One region of the Phytobacter sp. V69 genome, then DNA from elsewhere that is predicted to be linked to it. Evidence: predicted binding sites of a transcription regulator. Region 1 holds the regulator's gene; the other holds the start of a gene.

Region 1 (7,780 bases):
CAGGCGGTGCCGAATGCCAGCGCGTCTATCATTGCTGAACTGGTTTCCCCGGTGACCGGGCAGGTGGTTTCTCTGGATGAAGTGCCGGATGAAGCCTTTGCCAGCAAAGCCGTTGGTGATGGCGTAGCGGTAAAACCGACTGAGAAAACGGTCGTTGCACCGGCTGCGGGCACTATCGTTAAGATCTTCAACACCAACCACGCGTTTTGCCTTGAAACTGAAAAAGGTGCGGAAATCGTTGTCCATATGGGTATTGACACCGTTGCGCTGGGCGGTCAGGGCTTCACACGTCTGGTCGAAGAAGGGGCTACCGTTGTTGCAGGGCAGCCAGTACTGGAAATGGATCTGGAATACCTGAACACCGCGGCGCGTTCGATGATTAGCCCGGTGGTGTGCAGCAACATCGACGATTTCTCCGGTCTGGTTATCAAGGCGCAAGGTTCTGTTGTGGCAGGGCAAACACCGCTGTACGACATCAAAGGCTAATGCCGTAATCTGAACCAAAAATAGCGATAAGCGGCTGAGGATCCTCCTCTGCCGCTTTTTTTGCAACGATCGACCCCATTCTTTCTCTCCGGCACCTATTTTCCGTAACTAAGGGTTGTCTCTGAGGGCCGCTTATAAGATCATGTGCCGTTATATGTTGTTTACGCCTTGAGGAATCTACGATGAGTGAGGCTGAAGCCCGCCCGACTAACTTTATTCGTCAGATCATTGATGAAGATCTGGCTACTGGAAAGCACTCCACTATTTGCACCCGTTTTCCGCCTGAGCCGAATGGCTATCTGCATATCGGTCATGCGAAATCCATCTGCCTGAACTTTGGTATCGCGCAAGATTATCAAGGGCAATGCAACCTGCGTTTTGATGACACTAACCCGGTAAAAGAAGATATCGAGTATGTTGATTCCATCAAAAACGACGTGCAGTGGTTAGGTTTCCACTGGTCAGGCGATGTTCGCTACTCCTCTGATTATTTCGACCAACTGCATAACTATGCCGTTGAGTTAATCAGCAAAGGCCTGGCCTATGTTGACGAACTGTCTGCAGACGAAATCCGCGAATATCGCGGTTCACTGACCGCACCGGGTAAAAACAGCCCGTATCGCGATCGTACGGTCGAAGAGAACCTCGCGCTGTTTGAAAAAATGCGTGCCGGTGGTTTTGAAGAAGGTAAAGCCTGCCTGCGTGCAAAAATCGATATGGCCTCGCCGTTTATCGTTTTGCGCGACCCGGTGCTGTACCGCATTAAATTTGCCGATCACCACCAGACCGGCAGCAAGTGGTGCATCTACCCGATGTACGACTTCACCCACTGTATCAGCGATGCGCTGGAAGGCATTACGCATTCCCTGTGTACGTTGGAATTCCAGGACAACCGTCGTCTGTACGACTGGGTGCTGGACAACATCACCATTCCGGTTCACCCGCGTCAGTACGAGTTCTCCCGTCTGAACCTGGAATACACCGTCATGTCCAAGCGTAAGCTGAACCTGCTGGTGACCGACAAGCATGTTGAAGGCTGGGATGACCCGCGTATGCCGACTATCTCGGGTCTGCGTCGTCGTGGCTACACCTCCGCCTCCATCCGTGAGTTCTGTAAGCGTATCGGTATCACCAAGCAGGACAACACCATTGAGATGGCTTCACTGGAATCTTGCATCCGTGAAGATCTGAATGAAAACGCACCGCGCGCCATGGCGGTTATCGATCCGGTTAAACTGGTTATCGAAAACTATCCGCAGGGCGCAAGCGAAGTGGTTTCGATGCTTAACCATCCGAACAAACCGGAAATGGGCAGCCGTGATGTGCCGTTTAGCGGTGAAATCTGGATCGATCGCGCAGACTTCCGTGAAGAAGCCAACAAACAGTACAAGCGTCTGGTGCTGGGCAAAGAAGTTCGCTTGCGTAACGCGTACGTGATCAAAGCGGAACGCGTCGAGAAAGACGCGGAAGGCAACATCACCACCATCTTCTGCAGTTACGATGCCGACACCCTGAGCAAAGATCCTGCCGATGGCCGCAAAGTGAAAGGCGTTATTCACTGGGTGAGCGCTGCCCACGCGCTGCCGGTGGAAATTCGTCTGTACGACCGTCTGTTCAGCGTGCCAAACCCGGGCGCAGCAGAAGACTTCCTGACCGTGATGAACCCGGAATCTCTGGTCATCAAACAGGGTTACGCTGAGCCGTCACTGCAGGCTGCCGCAACGGGCACAGCTTACCAGTTTGAGCGTGAAGGCTACTTCTGCCTTGATAGCCGTTATGCAACGGCTGACAAACTGGTGTTCAACCGCACCGTGGGTCTTCGCGATACCTGGGCAAAAATCGGCGAGTAATCGCATCTTGCCTGAACGCTAAAAAACGCTGCCTTGTGCAGCGTTTTTTTATTTCTCAATTAAAAATAAGATCCTGCCATCTTTCTTTTTTCTAAACTATTGTTTTAATTTTATCCAATCATCTTTTCATTTATTTATTGATAATTCGAGTTAAATTAGCCTGTAAGCCTTGCTGTGTAAGCACTCAGCTGATAATCCGCAAATCTGTGTTGTCCGTCATAATCCCTGTATTCCGTTCCCATTAAGACTTGATAATTCGCGTCGCGAAAAATATGCTTACAAGCGATAGGAATAGAAACATTTTCTATAACTATCAGTAATATTTAATTTTTTTATTTTATTGCTGTTTGCATTTGCACAGCACTTTTATGTTTTTGTCAAAGAGGAACACTCATGAACGCGTTTAACGCTCAACGTAAGGCGTTAGCGTTGGCTATTGCCTGCGCCACCGCATTATCAGGTTTAACTTTCGCCCCTTCCGTCAGTGCCGCTGGCTTTGTGGATGACTCCACGCTCACCGGTGGGATTTACTACTGGCAGCGCCAGCGTGATCGCAAAGATGTCACCGACGGCGATAAATACAAAACCAACCTCGCGCACTCCACCTGGAATACCAATCTTGATTTCCAGTCTGGCTATGCTGCCGATATGTTCGGTATTGATATCGCGGCTTTCGCGGCGATTGAAATGGCTGAATCCTCAGGAAGTGCGCACCCGAATGAAATCGCGTTCTCCAATAGCCACAAAGTGTATGACGAAGACTGGGCCGGCGATCGCAGCGGGGCAAGCCTTTATAAGGCAGCGGCGAAGTTCAAATATGGCCCGGTGTGGGCGAGGGCAGGGTATATTCAGCCCAGCGGGCAAACCCTGCTGGCATCAAACTGGAGCTTTATGCCTGGCACCTATCAGGGGGCTGAGGCTGGGGCGAAACTGGATTATGACGACTCTGGCGTGCTGAGTTTCTCGTATATGTGGGCCAATGAATATAAAGCGCCGTGGTATAACGAAACGGATCACTTCTACCAAAATGATCGCGTAAGCAAAATCAATTACGTCCATTCTCTAGGCGCGTCTTACGACTTTAAAAACGATCTGCTCCTCGAGGCCGCGTTTGGTCAGGCGCAGGGCTATGTTGATCAATATTTTGCCAAAGCCAGCTACAAATTTGAGGTCGCGGGGAATCCCCTTTCCACCAGTTATCAGTTCTACGGCTCGCGCGATAAGGCCGATAACAACACCATCAATGATATCTACGACGGTACCGCGTGGCTGCAGGCGCTCACTTTTGGTTATACGGTTGGTCCGGTGGATTTGCGTCTTGAGGGAACCTGGGTTAAAGCCGATGGCCGCCAGGGCTATTTCAATTCACGTATGACGCCCCTCTACGGATCTTCCAATGGTCGCCTGGATATCTGGTGGGATAACCGTTCTGACTTCAACGCCCATAACGAAAAGTCGGTCTTTGTTGGTGCAATGTATGACCTGAAAGACTGGAATCTGCCGGGCTGGGCGGTAGGTGCATCGTATGTCTATGGCTGGGATGCGAAACCGTCCAATGTTTCTTCCGGAGACAAATACTACGATGCGGGGAATTCCATCAAAGAGTCGGCTTACAGCCTCGACCTGCTGTACACCGTGCAGGAAGGGATGGCAAAAGGCACCCTGTTTAAACTGCACTTTACCCAGTACGACAACCACTCCGATATCCCGAGCTGGGGCGGCGGGTATAACAACATCTTCCAGGACGAACGCGACGTGAAATTTATCGTCATTGCGCCGTTGAATATCTTCTGATGCGAGGGAATGCCATGACGATGAAACCAATACTGCTTGTTCTGATGACGCTGGGACTGGCTGCCTGCGTACAACAGCCACAGGCGCCAAAGGAAGATGCCCGCTTAAAAGAGGCTTACAGCGCCTGTATCAATACGGCTGAGGGCTCGCCGGAGAAAACGGCGGCCTGCAGAAGCGTGCTGGATGTACTGCGTAAAGAGAAAGCACACCAGCAATTCGCGGAACAAGAGAGTGTGCGCACGCTGGATTATCAGCAGTGTCTTGAAGCAACGCATACCGGTAACGGCCAGGCGGTAAAAGCGCGTTGTGATCAGATCTGGCAGGAGATTCGCCAGCATAACGCGCTGAATTAACCGTGTGAGATAGCCCGCTTCGGCGGGCTTTTTTGTCTTTGCGATACGCAGAAATAAAAAAGCCAACCCGGAGGTTGGCTTTAGAGAGAAGCGAGGATTATTTATCCGTCGCTTCGTGCGCGTTATCGTCTGTACGGCAGTCACCCTCGGCACAGTGGCCATAGAGGTAGAGGCTGTGGTTAGTCAGACGAATACCGTGTCTGGATGCAATCTCACGCTGACGCGCTTCGATAGAGTCATCACTGAACTCGATCACTTTGCCGCAATCCAGGCAAATTAAGTGGTCGTGGTGATGTTGCTGCGTCAGCTCAAAGACGGATTTACCGCCTTCGAAATTATGGCGGGTCACGATCCCGGCATCATCGAACTGGTTGAGTACACGGTACACAGTCGCCAGCCCAATCTCTTCGCCCATGTCGATCAAGCGCTTATATAAATCTTCCGCACTGACATGGTGGTTCTCCGGCTCCTGAAGCACTTCCAGGATTTTTAACCGAGGAAGCGTGACTTTCAGGCCGGCCTTCTTTAATGCGGTATTGTTGTCAGTCATGCGGAATCTGTCCTGTTGCTAAACGATTCACTTCCCGTCGGGAAGCTACAAGGAATGCACCTGGGATAATGCGTCTCATTATAGAACTGCCATGCCTGAATGAAAACTGCAAGTCCTCAAGTAAAGTAAGCTTTTAAAACGTGGCAGCGCCAACAAAGTCCTTTTGCGTTACCCGTTTTAACCAGGGGCCATTGTACAGCGCTGGAGAAAAAAGTTAAAAAATTGTAGCAATTATTTCCATCGCTTTTATCTATTAATCAGGCGCAACCAGCAGGTTGCGCCAAACAACATCAGGCATTGATGATCTCTTGCAGGTGCAGCTCTTCAGAAATCTGTTTCACCCACTTGTCGACGCGACCAGCGGTCAGTTCCGGCTGACGGTCTTCGTCAATGGCCAGACCAACGAAGTGATCGTCATCTGCCAGGCCTTTGGACGCTTCGAAATGGTAACCTTCGGTCGGCCAGTGGCCTACGATGGTTGCGCCGCGCGGTTCAATGATGTCGCGGATAGTACCCAGCGCATCACAGAAGTACTCAGCATAGTCTTCCTGGTCGCCACAGCCAAACAGAGCAACCAGTTTGCCGTTAAAATCGATATCTTCCAGCGTCGGGAAAAAGTCATCCCAGTCACACTGTGCTTCACCATAATACCAGGTCGGAATGCCAAGCAGCAGGATGTCGTAACCTTCTAAATCCTCTTTGCTGCTTTTAGCAATGTCATGCACATCGGCAACTTCTTTACCAAGTTGAGCCTGGATCATCTTTGCGATGTTTTCGGTATTACCAGTATCGCTGCCGAAAAAAATGCCTGTGATTGCCATGAGTAAAATAACCTCTTGAAACTTAATGATATGGTGGTGGCGATTGGCCCACGGATAAGGGCAATCATAGCAGATCAGAGAAGCACGCGGAAACTGCAATCACGCAAGACTGCACTCTGTGCAACATGAAAGTGTATTTTTGCGATGAATTAGAGGATTTCCTGGTTGTTCAGCGCGTTAAGCTGAGCCAGTAACATCTCTTCAATCAATTCACTCCGGCTCATTTCGCGCGCGTCCGCCAGCGCGTTTAACGCGTCGACAGCCTCTGCGTTGAGTTTTAATTCGACGCGCTTAAGCCCACGAACTTTATCGCGTTTAAGCTGATTGCGCTTATTCACGCGCAATTGCTCGTCGCGAGAGAGCGGATTGGTTTTAGGACGTCCCGGGCGACGTTCATTCGCGAACAGATCTAGTGTCGTGCGGTCCGTTTGTTCTTTAGCCATGATTTAAGAATACTACGGGAAGTACAAGCAATCGGGTCATAGCCCGGGCTGATTAGCGCGCCATCATACATCAGCGATGCGGACACGCCAACGACCGGGCGCTTTCCGGCAACCGGTCGCCGGGTTTTTAATCAGTTTGTCTTTTCAGCGAGATAACGACGGATGGCGCGCAGAACCGCTTCCGGTTTTTCTGCATGCACCCAGTGCCCGGCTCCGGCTATCACATGCGCACGTGCCTGCGGGAATTGTTGCAGCAGTTCGCCACGATACTGTTCGGTGACATACGGCGAGTTACCGCCGGGGATAAAGAGCGCTGGATGGTTCCAGGCCGGTACCGTTTCCCAGCCCACGATATGGGGATATTGATCCCATAGTGCTGGCACATTGAAGCGCCACTCGCCGTCGACAAACGACTTGAGCAGGAACTGAATTACCCCTTCTTCATCTATATATTCGCGCATGACGACTGCCGCCTGCTGGCGTGTGGTGGCATTAGCCTCGGTTGCAGCGTTGATAGCGGCAAAAATTTCATCGTGGCGACGCACGTTATAGCTAACCGGGGCGATGTCGATAGCGACAAGCTTATCGATGCGTTCCGGTGCCAGTGCGGTAAATGCCATAACGGCTTTCCCGCCCATGGAGTGGCCGACAAAGGTCGCACGTTCAATGCCGTGGGCGTCAAGGGTATCGAGCAAATCCTGCGCCATCGCCGGGTAATTCATCTCGGGTGAACGCGCGGAAAGGCCGTGGTTTCGCATATCAACCTGAATAATGTCATGGTCATTAACAAGGTCGCGGGCGAGTACACCAAGGTTGTCCAGGCTACCAAATAAACCGTGAACCAGCACGATGGGAGAATTGTTGTGCGATTGTTGTGCAGATTGCGCTCGGGTATTCAATTTCATGGCAAAGTTCTTTTTTTCGCTCTTTCGGATTAAGGTATCATGTTGAACATTCTGCCGTCCGGCTGCAAGGTTTAGACACATTCTGACTTTTGCCGCCATCCTGGTTTGACGCTATCCGCTGTTGAGATTTGACTTTATAATCTCAATAACTTGTATTCAGATTAGACACTGCACTGGATTAAGATGAAAACGATCGAAGTTGATGATGAGCTCTACAGTTATATTGCCAGCCACACAAAGCACATTGGCGAGAGCGCATCCGACATTTTACGGCGCATGTTGAAGTTTTCCGCCGCCCCGCAGCCAGCTGCCGCTGTTCAACTCCCGAAAGAAACGCCTGCACCTGTTACGGTTGAAGCAGTCAAACCGGTTAATACCGCGAAAGACAAGGTCCGCGCGGTGCGTGAACTGCTGCTCTCTGACGAGTATGCGGAGCAGAAAAAAGCCGTGAATCGCTTCATGCTGGTGCTGTCTACACTCTATTCATTAGATGCAAAGGCTTTTGCAGAATCCACTGAGTCTCTGCACGGGCGCACCCGCGTATACTTCGCGGCTGATGAACATACCCTGTTGCAAAA
Region 2 (7,780 bases), on a different contig from region 1:
AACGGTTTGATATCACGCATAAATGCGTCGGTGGCGGTGGTCATGCAGCCAATGTGCGAATAGACGCCGGTGATAATGAGCTGGTTGCGGCCCGTTTCTTTCAGCATCTGTTCCAGCGGCGAGCGGTGGAAGGCGCTGTAACGCCACTTCACCAGCACGGTATCCGCTTCGTCCGGCGCGAGTGCCGCCACAATTTGCTGCTGCTCTGGCGAACGGGTCAGCCCCGGCCCCCACATATCGTTCAGCAGCGCACGGTCTTCATCGCTCTGCTCTTTCGGCTGGGCGGTGTAGTAAACCGGGATATTGTGCTGCTTGCAGTACTGGCGCAGTGCCGCAATATTGGCGATCACCTTTTCCATCATCGGGCAGTTAGCGCCCCAGAACTGGATGAAATATTCCTGCATATCGTGGATCAGCAGCGCAGCGCGATCGGGTTCAAACGCCCATTGCACTTTGTTATCCGGAATATCATTCGCGGTCGGCAGTGCGTAGCCGGTCAGTTTTGGAATTGCCATCTTTTCTCCTCGTTACGCCTGGGCGCGTTCAGCCAGCCACTGGCGTAATTGTTTCTTATCCACTTTGCCTACCGGCGTTAACGGCAGTGCCTCCAGGCACTCCACGCGGTCCGGTAGCTTGAAATCCGCCACACCCTGTTCACGCAGGAAACGGCGAATCTCCACCGCCCGCACCGGCTTTTTCACCACCAGGTACGCGCAGCTTTTCTCGCCAAGCAGGCTGTCTTCCATACTGACCAGCGCGGCGTGGATCACGGCTTCATGGCGCAGCAGCAAGTTTTCGATCTCTTCGGCGGCGATCTTCTCACCACCACGGTTGATCTGATCTTTTTCACGCCCCTGCACGGTGATGTAACCCGCCTCATCGATAGCGATCAGATCGCCGGAGCAGTAGAAGCCATCGGCATCAAAGGCGCTGGCGTTATGATCCGGACTATTGAAATAGCCGCGGAAGGTATAGGGCCCGCGCGTCATCAGGCGGCCCACCTGGCCACGCGGCAGTGGATTGCCGTTTTCATCCGCCACCCAGACTTCGTCATCCGGGCACATCTGACGTCCCTGAGTGTTGAAAATGCGCTCCGGCGTGTCATCCAGCGCCGTGTAGTTCACCAGCCCTTCCGCCATCCCGAAAACCTGCTGCAACTGGCAGCCGATCTCCGCCGGAATGCGCGCGGCAAGCGTCGCGGACAGACGCGCGCCACCGACCTGTAACAGCGCCAGAGTAGAAAGCTGAGCCGTGTCCGCCCCTTCGGCAATCGCCTGTAGCCACAGGCTGACCGCAGGCGGCACCAGCGATGTGACGTTAATGCGATGCTGTGCAATCAGCGGGAAACAGAGCGTTGCGCTGGGGTCATTGGCCAGCACAACGCAGCCACCCGCCAGAAACACACCCAGCGAGCCTGGGGAACTCATCGCATAGTTGTGCGCGGCGGGCAGCGCGTTCAGGTAACGGGTCTCATGCGTAATACCGCAGACTTCATTGCTGCGGCGAATACTGTAGTAGTAATCGTTATGGGTACGCGGGATAAGCTTCGGCGTACCGGTACTGCCGCCGGAAAGCTGGAAGAATGCCACTTCATCGGCGGGCGTCGGCGTGGCGATAAAATTATCCGCCGGACGCTTAATCGCCGCCGCCAGCGCGCGCTCCCCGCCGTCATTTCGCAGCAGCACTTCGCGCACCGAGCCATGCTCAGCGGTGAACGCATCCAGGAAATCGTCACTGGCGAACAGCGCATGGTCGCGATCGGCAATCAACAGCGCCGGTTTGATCTGCGCGGCATAGGCATTGAGCTCCGTACGCTGGTGGCTGAATAAGGCGTTCACCGGTGCGACACCAATTTTGAGCAGCGCAAAAAAGGTAATGTAAAACTCGGCCACATTACCAAGCTGCACCAGCGCCGTTTCACCACGGGCTACCCCTTTCGCCCGCAGCGCGCAGGCCAGGTTATCCGATGCCTGATGCATCTGGTGGAAGGTCAACTCACGCGCGCCGTCAATCACCGCTGTGGCATCGCTTTGCGCATGGCGGGTCAGAATGTCGCTTAATGGCAGATCCTGCCAGTAGCCCTTTTCACGGTAGCGTCTGGCGAATTCATCCGGCCAGCGGGTAAATGGAATGGTCATCATCGCTCCTTAATGCAGGCCAAAAACGTTTAACATGGTGGACAGCTTGACGCCGGTTTCGCGCCATTCTGCAGCGGGCGACGACGCAGGAATAATGCCCGCTCCGGCAAACAGTCGAACGTGGTTCTCATGCAGGCTGGCGCAGCGAATCGCCACCACCCACTCACCGTTGCCTTCGTCATCACACCAGCCGACGATGCCGCCAAACAGTTCACGGTCAAACGGCTCCAGTTCAGCAATCAGCTTTTTCGCTACCTGATGCGGGAAACCGCTCAGTGCAGGCGTGGGATGTAACAAACAGGCGAGCGTGAGGGCGTTTTCGCCAGGCAGCGCGGTGCCTTCAATCGGGGTCGCCAGGTGCCACAGCGTTGGGGTGGTCACCAGCTGTGGGGAATCCGGCAGACTCAGCGCGCGGCTACGTGGCGTCAGCATGGCTTTCATCGCCTGGGTGACCAGCTCATGCTCACGACGATCTTTTTCCGATGCCAGCAGCCTGTTGCCCGCTTCACGATCCAGCATGTCATCCGGCTGGCGACGCGCCGAACCGGCAAGCGGCAGCGAGCTAAAATGCTCGCCCTCTTTGCGCAGCAGCAGTTCCGGACTTGCTCCCAGCAGAACTGCCCCTTCCGCCAGCGGTACATGGAAGTTAAAGCTCGCCGGGTTCTGGGCAATCAGTCGCTCCAGCAGCACGCCGCTGTCCAGATGCCCATCGGCAGCAATATCGATCAGGCGCGAGAGGACAATTTTGTCCACCTCGGGGGTTGCCGTCAGTTCGGCACCGCGGGCAACCATCTCCATAAAGGTGTTTTGTTCCGGGATTTCGGTACGCGACTCTACGCCCGGCGTTGGGTGGCCCGAGAAATAGCGTGAAGAGCGCTGTTTGGCCGGGCGCGAAAAAGTTTGCCAGGTCTTTGGGATAAACAGAGAAGACGGTTGGGTGGTATCAAACGGAATAGCCCCCACCAGCAGAGGTTTCGCAATCCCCTGCGCGCGGGCATCCGCGAACGCCTTCGCAATTTGCTGCTGGAACAGACCGGTGGGATCGTCGCCACCTGCCGCTGGTGCGCTTACGCGCGCAAAACAACCCGATGTGGTGAAACTGCGGAACGGCGACATAAAGAAGAACTGGTCTGACGCCAGGGTTTTCGCAGTCTGCTGAACATCCTCAGCCAGTGACGTATCCATATCATCCTCCAAAAAATGATAAATATATTACGAATGATTATCATTTGAATTTTGGTTCGGTAAGCTAAATGTAATGGCCCTGCATGTCAACCAGAGCACCCATCTCCCCTTGCGACTAACGCTTGCATCCATCACGCGCAATGATGAAAATGAGAAGCATTAACTGCAACAAAAACAGGATGTGACTTCGTGAGACTCCCTTTGCTATGCCGTAATGCCCTTATCATGTTGGGTATTTTCGTTTTCGGACTTTCCGCAGCGACCGCCGCCGACTGGCCCCGCCAGATAACAGATAGCCATGGCAGCCACACGCTCGACCACAAACCGCTACGCATTGTCTCCACCAGCGTGACGCTGACAGGCTCCCTGCTGGCTATCGACGCCCCGGTTATTGCCAGCGGCGCTACCACCCCAAACAACCGATTTGCCGACGATCAGGGCTTTTTGCGCCAGTGGGGCGAGGTGGCCAAAGCGCGCAATGTCGCGCGGATTTATATTGGCGAACCTAACGCCGAAGCCGTTGCCGCCCAAATGCCGGACCTGATTCTGATCAGCGCCACCGGCGGTGATTCTGCGCTGACCCTTTACGACCAACTCTCCACCATCGCGCCGACGTTGATCATCAATTACGACGATAAAAGCTGGCAGGCTCTGCTCACCCAACTGGGCGAAATCACCGGTCAGGAAAAACAGGCTGCGACCCGTATTGCCGAATTCGACAAGCAGATGGCCGATGTCAAAGCGCACATGAAACTGCCACCGCAGCCGGTTAACGCGCTGGTTTATACCCCGGCAGCACACAGTGCGAACCTGTGGACCACCGATTCTGCACAGGGCAAGCTGATGCAAGAGCTGGGATTTACCCTCGCTACGCTGCCGGAGGGTCTGCAAACGCTGCAAAGTCAGGGTAAACGCCATGACATCGTGCAACTCGGTGGCGAGAACCTGGCAGCCGGTCTGAACGGCGAAGCACTGTTCCTGTTCGCCAGCGATCAGAAAGATGCTGACGCGCTGAATGCCAACCCGCTCCTTGCCCATCTGAGCGCGGTGCAAAATAAGCGTGTTTATGCGCTGGGCGCGGAAACCTTCCGTCTCGATTACTACAGCGCAACGCGAGTATTAGAACGACTGACCGCGCTATTTGGCTAAAACGCTTTCCCGGCTGGCGCGTCGCGTAGCCGGGATAAAACACTTGCGCCGCCATCCGGGAAAAACCTGTCGGGTGGCGCTTCGCTTACCCGACCTACCGTGCGTAGCCCGGATCAGGCGCTTGCGCCGCCATCCGGGAAAAACCTGTCGGGTGGCGCTTCGCTTACCCGACCTACCGTTGCGTAGCCCGGATCAGGCGCTTGCGCCGCCATCCGGGGCAACCACCGGCGTCTGACGGAATCTGCGCAGCTCGCTCAACGTCAGCACCAGCATCACGCCGACAATCGCCAGTACAAAGCCGCTACTGCTCGCCGAGGCGGCGGGCGTCATAATGACCCCAAGCCCACCCAGTAACGCCGCGCCAATCGCATCGCCCGTGACGTTTTGTGCCGTCCACAGGCCGTTGATACGCCCCAGCATCGCCTCCGGCGTTTGCGTTTGAATCAGTGTGTATTGCAGCAGTGAGCTGATCGCGCTCAGCCAGCCAAACACGGCCAGAAACGCTGCGCCCAACACCCAGTACGGCATCAGGCTAAATAAACCAATAGCGACAAACGCCCCCACGCTGCTGCACAACATCAACAGACCTGGACGCGGATGCTGCGCCAGCCGCCCGCTGGTTAATGCCCCTGTTGCCGCACCAAGGGGGATGGCCGCATACAGCACGCCAATTTGCGCCGCCGAAATATGCCACTCAACGGCCAGTGCGGGGTAAAGCACACGCACGGCGCTAGCCATGGTCAACAAGCCCCCCAGCAGAGCAATACCGCCAATCAGCGGGCTGTTGAACAAAAAGCGAATCCCCGTCACCAGCGAAGACAGCGGATGTTCACGCGGCTGTGGTGGCGGCGGCAATACAGGCAAACTGAGTAACGGTAGCAGGGTGATAAAGGTTCCTGCCGCCGCCAGCCCGTAGTTCCAGGCCACGCCGCCAGTCGCCAGCAGCAGGCCACCGCACATCGGGGAAATCACCGAGCCCAGGCGCACCGTCAGCATGGTGATCGCCCCGGCCTGCATTAAATTTTCACGCCCGACCAGCGCCGGAGTTGCCGCCAGCAGCGCAGTCACACCTAATGACGCGAAGAAGCCATCCCATAAACCGAGTAAATAAATCGCCAGCAGGGACGGCTCCGGCAGCAGCGCGTTAAGCCACAGGCCAATAAAGCCAATACCACAGGTCCCACGCGCCAGCAGAATCAATTTTTTGCGTTCGTAACGGTCGGCCAGCACGCCGCCGGTCATCAGACCCACAAACATCGCGCTACCAGTCAGGGTCACGGAGAGCCCCACCTGCCAGCTTGAACCGGTCATCGCCTGAATCTGTACCGGCACGGCCACGCCCAGCAAACCCAGCGATAAAATGGAGATAAAACGGGCAAAAAACACGGCGCGAAAGGCCGGATGCGTTTTCAAAAGGCTTACATTCAGCAGCCGGGATTGTTGGTTCATTACAACGCCTTAAGGCAATCTTTTTTTATCCATTCCAGGGCTTGCATGGTAACATAATCAAACAAGATCGATAACGATAATTACTATCATTATCAAGTCAGGAATGTTTATGTCGTTTCCTCGTTCCTCGAGGCGTGTTTTCACGCTCCTCGGGCTATTGATACTGCTTATTGTGGCAATGGCGCTCAGTATGCTGATCGGTGCAAAAGCGATGCCCGCCAGCGTGATCGTTGATGCGCTGACCGGCACCTGCCAGAGCGCAGACTGCACCATTATTCGCGACGCACGCTTGCCACGCACGCTGGCCGGATTACTCGCAGGCGGCGCACTGGGTCTCGCAGGCGCGCTGATGCAAACCCTCACCCGCAACCCGCTGGCCGACCCGGGCCTGCTGGGCGTGAATGCCGGGGCCAGCTTTGCGATCGTCCTCGGGGCTGCCCTTTTTGGCGCCGCCTCCCCCATCGAACAGCTGTCGCTGGCCTTTTGCGGCGCGCTGGCTGCCTCGCTGATTGTGGCCTTTACCGGCAGCCAGGGCGGCGGACAGCTTAGCCCGGTGCGCCTGACGCTGGCGGGCGTGGCGCTGGCCGCCGTGCTCGAAGGGCTTTCCAGCGGCATATCGCTGCTCAATGCTGATGTCTACGATCAGCTGCGCTTCTGGCAGGCCGGGTCGCTGGATATCCGAACCCTGCAAACGCTGAAAATTGTCCTGCTACCGGTGCTGCTGGCCGCAAGCGTAGCGCTGATGTCCAGCCGGGCGCTGAACAGCCTCAATCTGGGCAGCGATACCGCCACCGCGCTCGGCAGCAAAGTGGCACGCACCCAGCTTTTAGGTCTGTTGGCCATCACCGTCCTTTGCGGTAGCGCAACGGCAGTCGTCGGCCCCATCGCCTTTATCGGGCTGATGATGCCGCACCTTTCGCGCTGGCTGGTGGGGGCCGATCACCGCTGGTCGCTGCCGGTCACCCTTATCGCCACCCCTGCCCTACTTCTGTTTGCCGATATCATTGGCCGCCTGCTGGTGCCGGGCGAACTGCGCGTCTCGGTTGTCAGCGCCTTTATTGGCGCGCCAGTCCTGATTATCCTGGTTCGCCGCGTGCGTGGAGGTGGCCTGTGATCGCCCCGTCCCGTCGTCTGATAATCAGCTGCCTGCTGATGCTGCTCGCCAGCCTGGCCTTTGCGCTTTGGGGTCTGCGCAGCGGTGCGGTTATGCTCGATAGCAGTCAGGTCATTAATGCGCTCACGGGAAATGCACCGCGCGCCATGCAGCTCGTCGTCACCGAGTGGCGACTGCCCCGCGTGCTGATGGCGCTGTTGATTGGTGCCGCGCTGGGCGTCAGCGGGGCTATCTTCCAGTCGCTGATGCGAAACCCGTTGGGCAGCCCGGATGTAATGGGCTTTAACACGGGGGCATGGAGCGGCGTGCTGGTGGCGATGGTGCTCTTTGGTCAGCATCTGACGCCCATTGCGCTGGCCGCGATGGCTGGCGGGATTTTGACCTCGTTCATCGTCTGGGCGCTGGCATGGCGCAACGGCATTGAGACCTTCCGCCTGATTATCGTCGGCATTGGCGTGCGGGCGATGCTGATGGCTTTCAATACCTGGCTGATTTTACAGGCCTCGCTGGAAACATCGCTCACCGCCGGGCTGTGGAATGCGGGGTCGCTCAACGGCCTGACCTGGGCGAAAACCTTCCCGTCCGCGCCGTTTATTCTGCTGATGTTTATCGGCGCGACGCTGCTCTCCCGGCGCATGAAATTGCTGGAGATGGGCGATGACAGCGCCTGTGCTCTTGGGGTGAGCGTCGAACGTTCACGCCTGCTGCTGATGCTGGTCGCCGTGGTGCTGACCGCCTGCGCCAC

What was found. Region 1 encodes Fur, which represses iron uptake genes when iron is present. Its sites were predicted from a motif close to ATAATAATGAGAACNACTATCAA; they were not measured.
Region 2: the regulator Fur is predicted to act here: its motif matches at 5,995-6,017, upstream of fepD (Fe(3+)-siderophore ABC transporter permease).

Annotation. Positions count from the first base shown of each region.
Region 1 is NZ_CBFFRL010000032.1:21,729-29,508, forward strand. Features, by position in the region: gene nagE (N-acetylglucosamine-specific PTS transporter subunit IIBC) at 1-486, shown strand, start outside; gene glnS (glutamine--tRNA ligase) at 669-2,336, shown strand; gene chiP (chitoporin ChiP) at 2,730-4,130, shown strand; gene chiQ (ChiQ/YbfN family lipoprotein) at 4,151-4,483, shown strand; gene fur (ferric iron uptake transcriptional regulator) at 4,581-5,033, opposite strand; gene fldA (flavodoxin FldA) at 5,324-5,854, opposite strand; gene ybfE (LexA regulated protein) at 6,004-6,297, opposite strand; gene ybfF (esterase) at 6,429-7,202, opposite strand; gene seqA (replication initiation negative regulator SeqA) at 7,386-7,780, shown strand, end outside.
Region 2 is NZ_CBFFRL010000070.1:11,781-19,560, reverse strand. Features, by position in the region: gene ACSZPU_RS12045 (isochorismatase) at 1-515, opposite strand, end outside; gene entE ((2,3-dihydroxybenzoyl)adenylate synthase EntE) at 528-2,138, opposite strand; gene entC (isochorismate synthase EntC) at 2,148-3,323, opposite strand; gene fepB (Fe2+-enterobactin ABC transporter substrate-binding protein) at 3,549-4,472, shown strand; gene entS (enterobactin transporter EntS) at 4,665-5,921, opposite strand; gene fepD (Fe(3+)-siderophore ABC transporter permease) at 6,031-7,035, shown strand; gene fepG (iron-enterobactin ABC transporter permease) at 7,074-7,780, shown strand, end outside.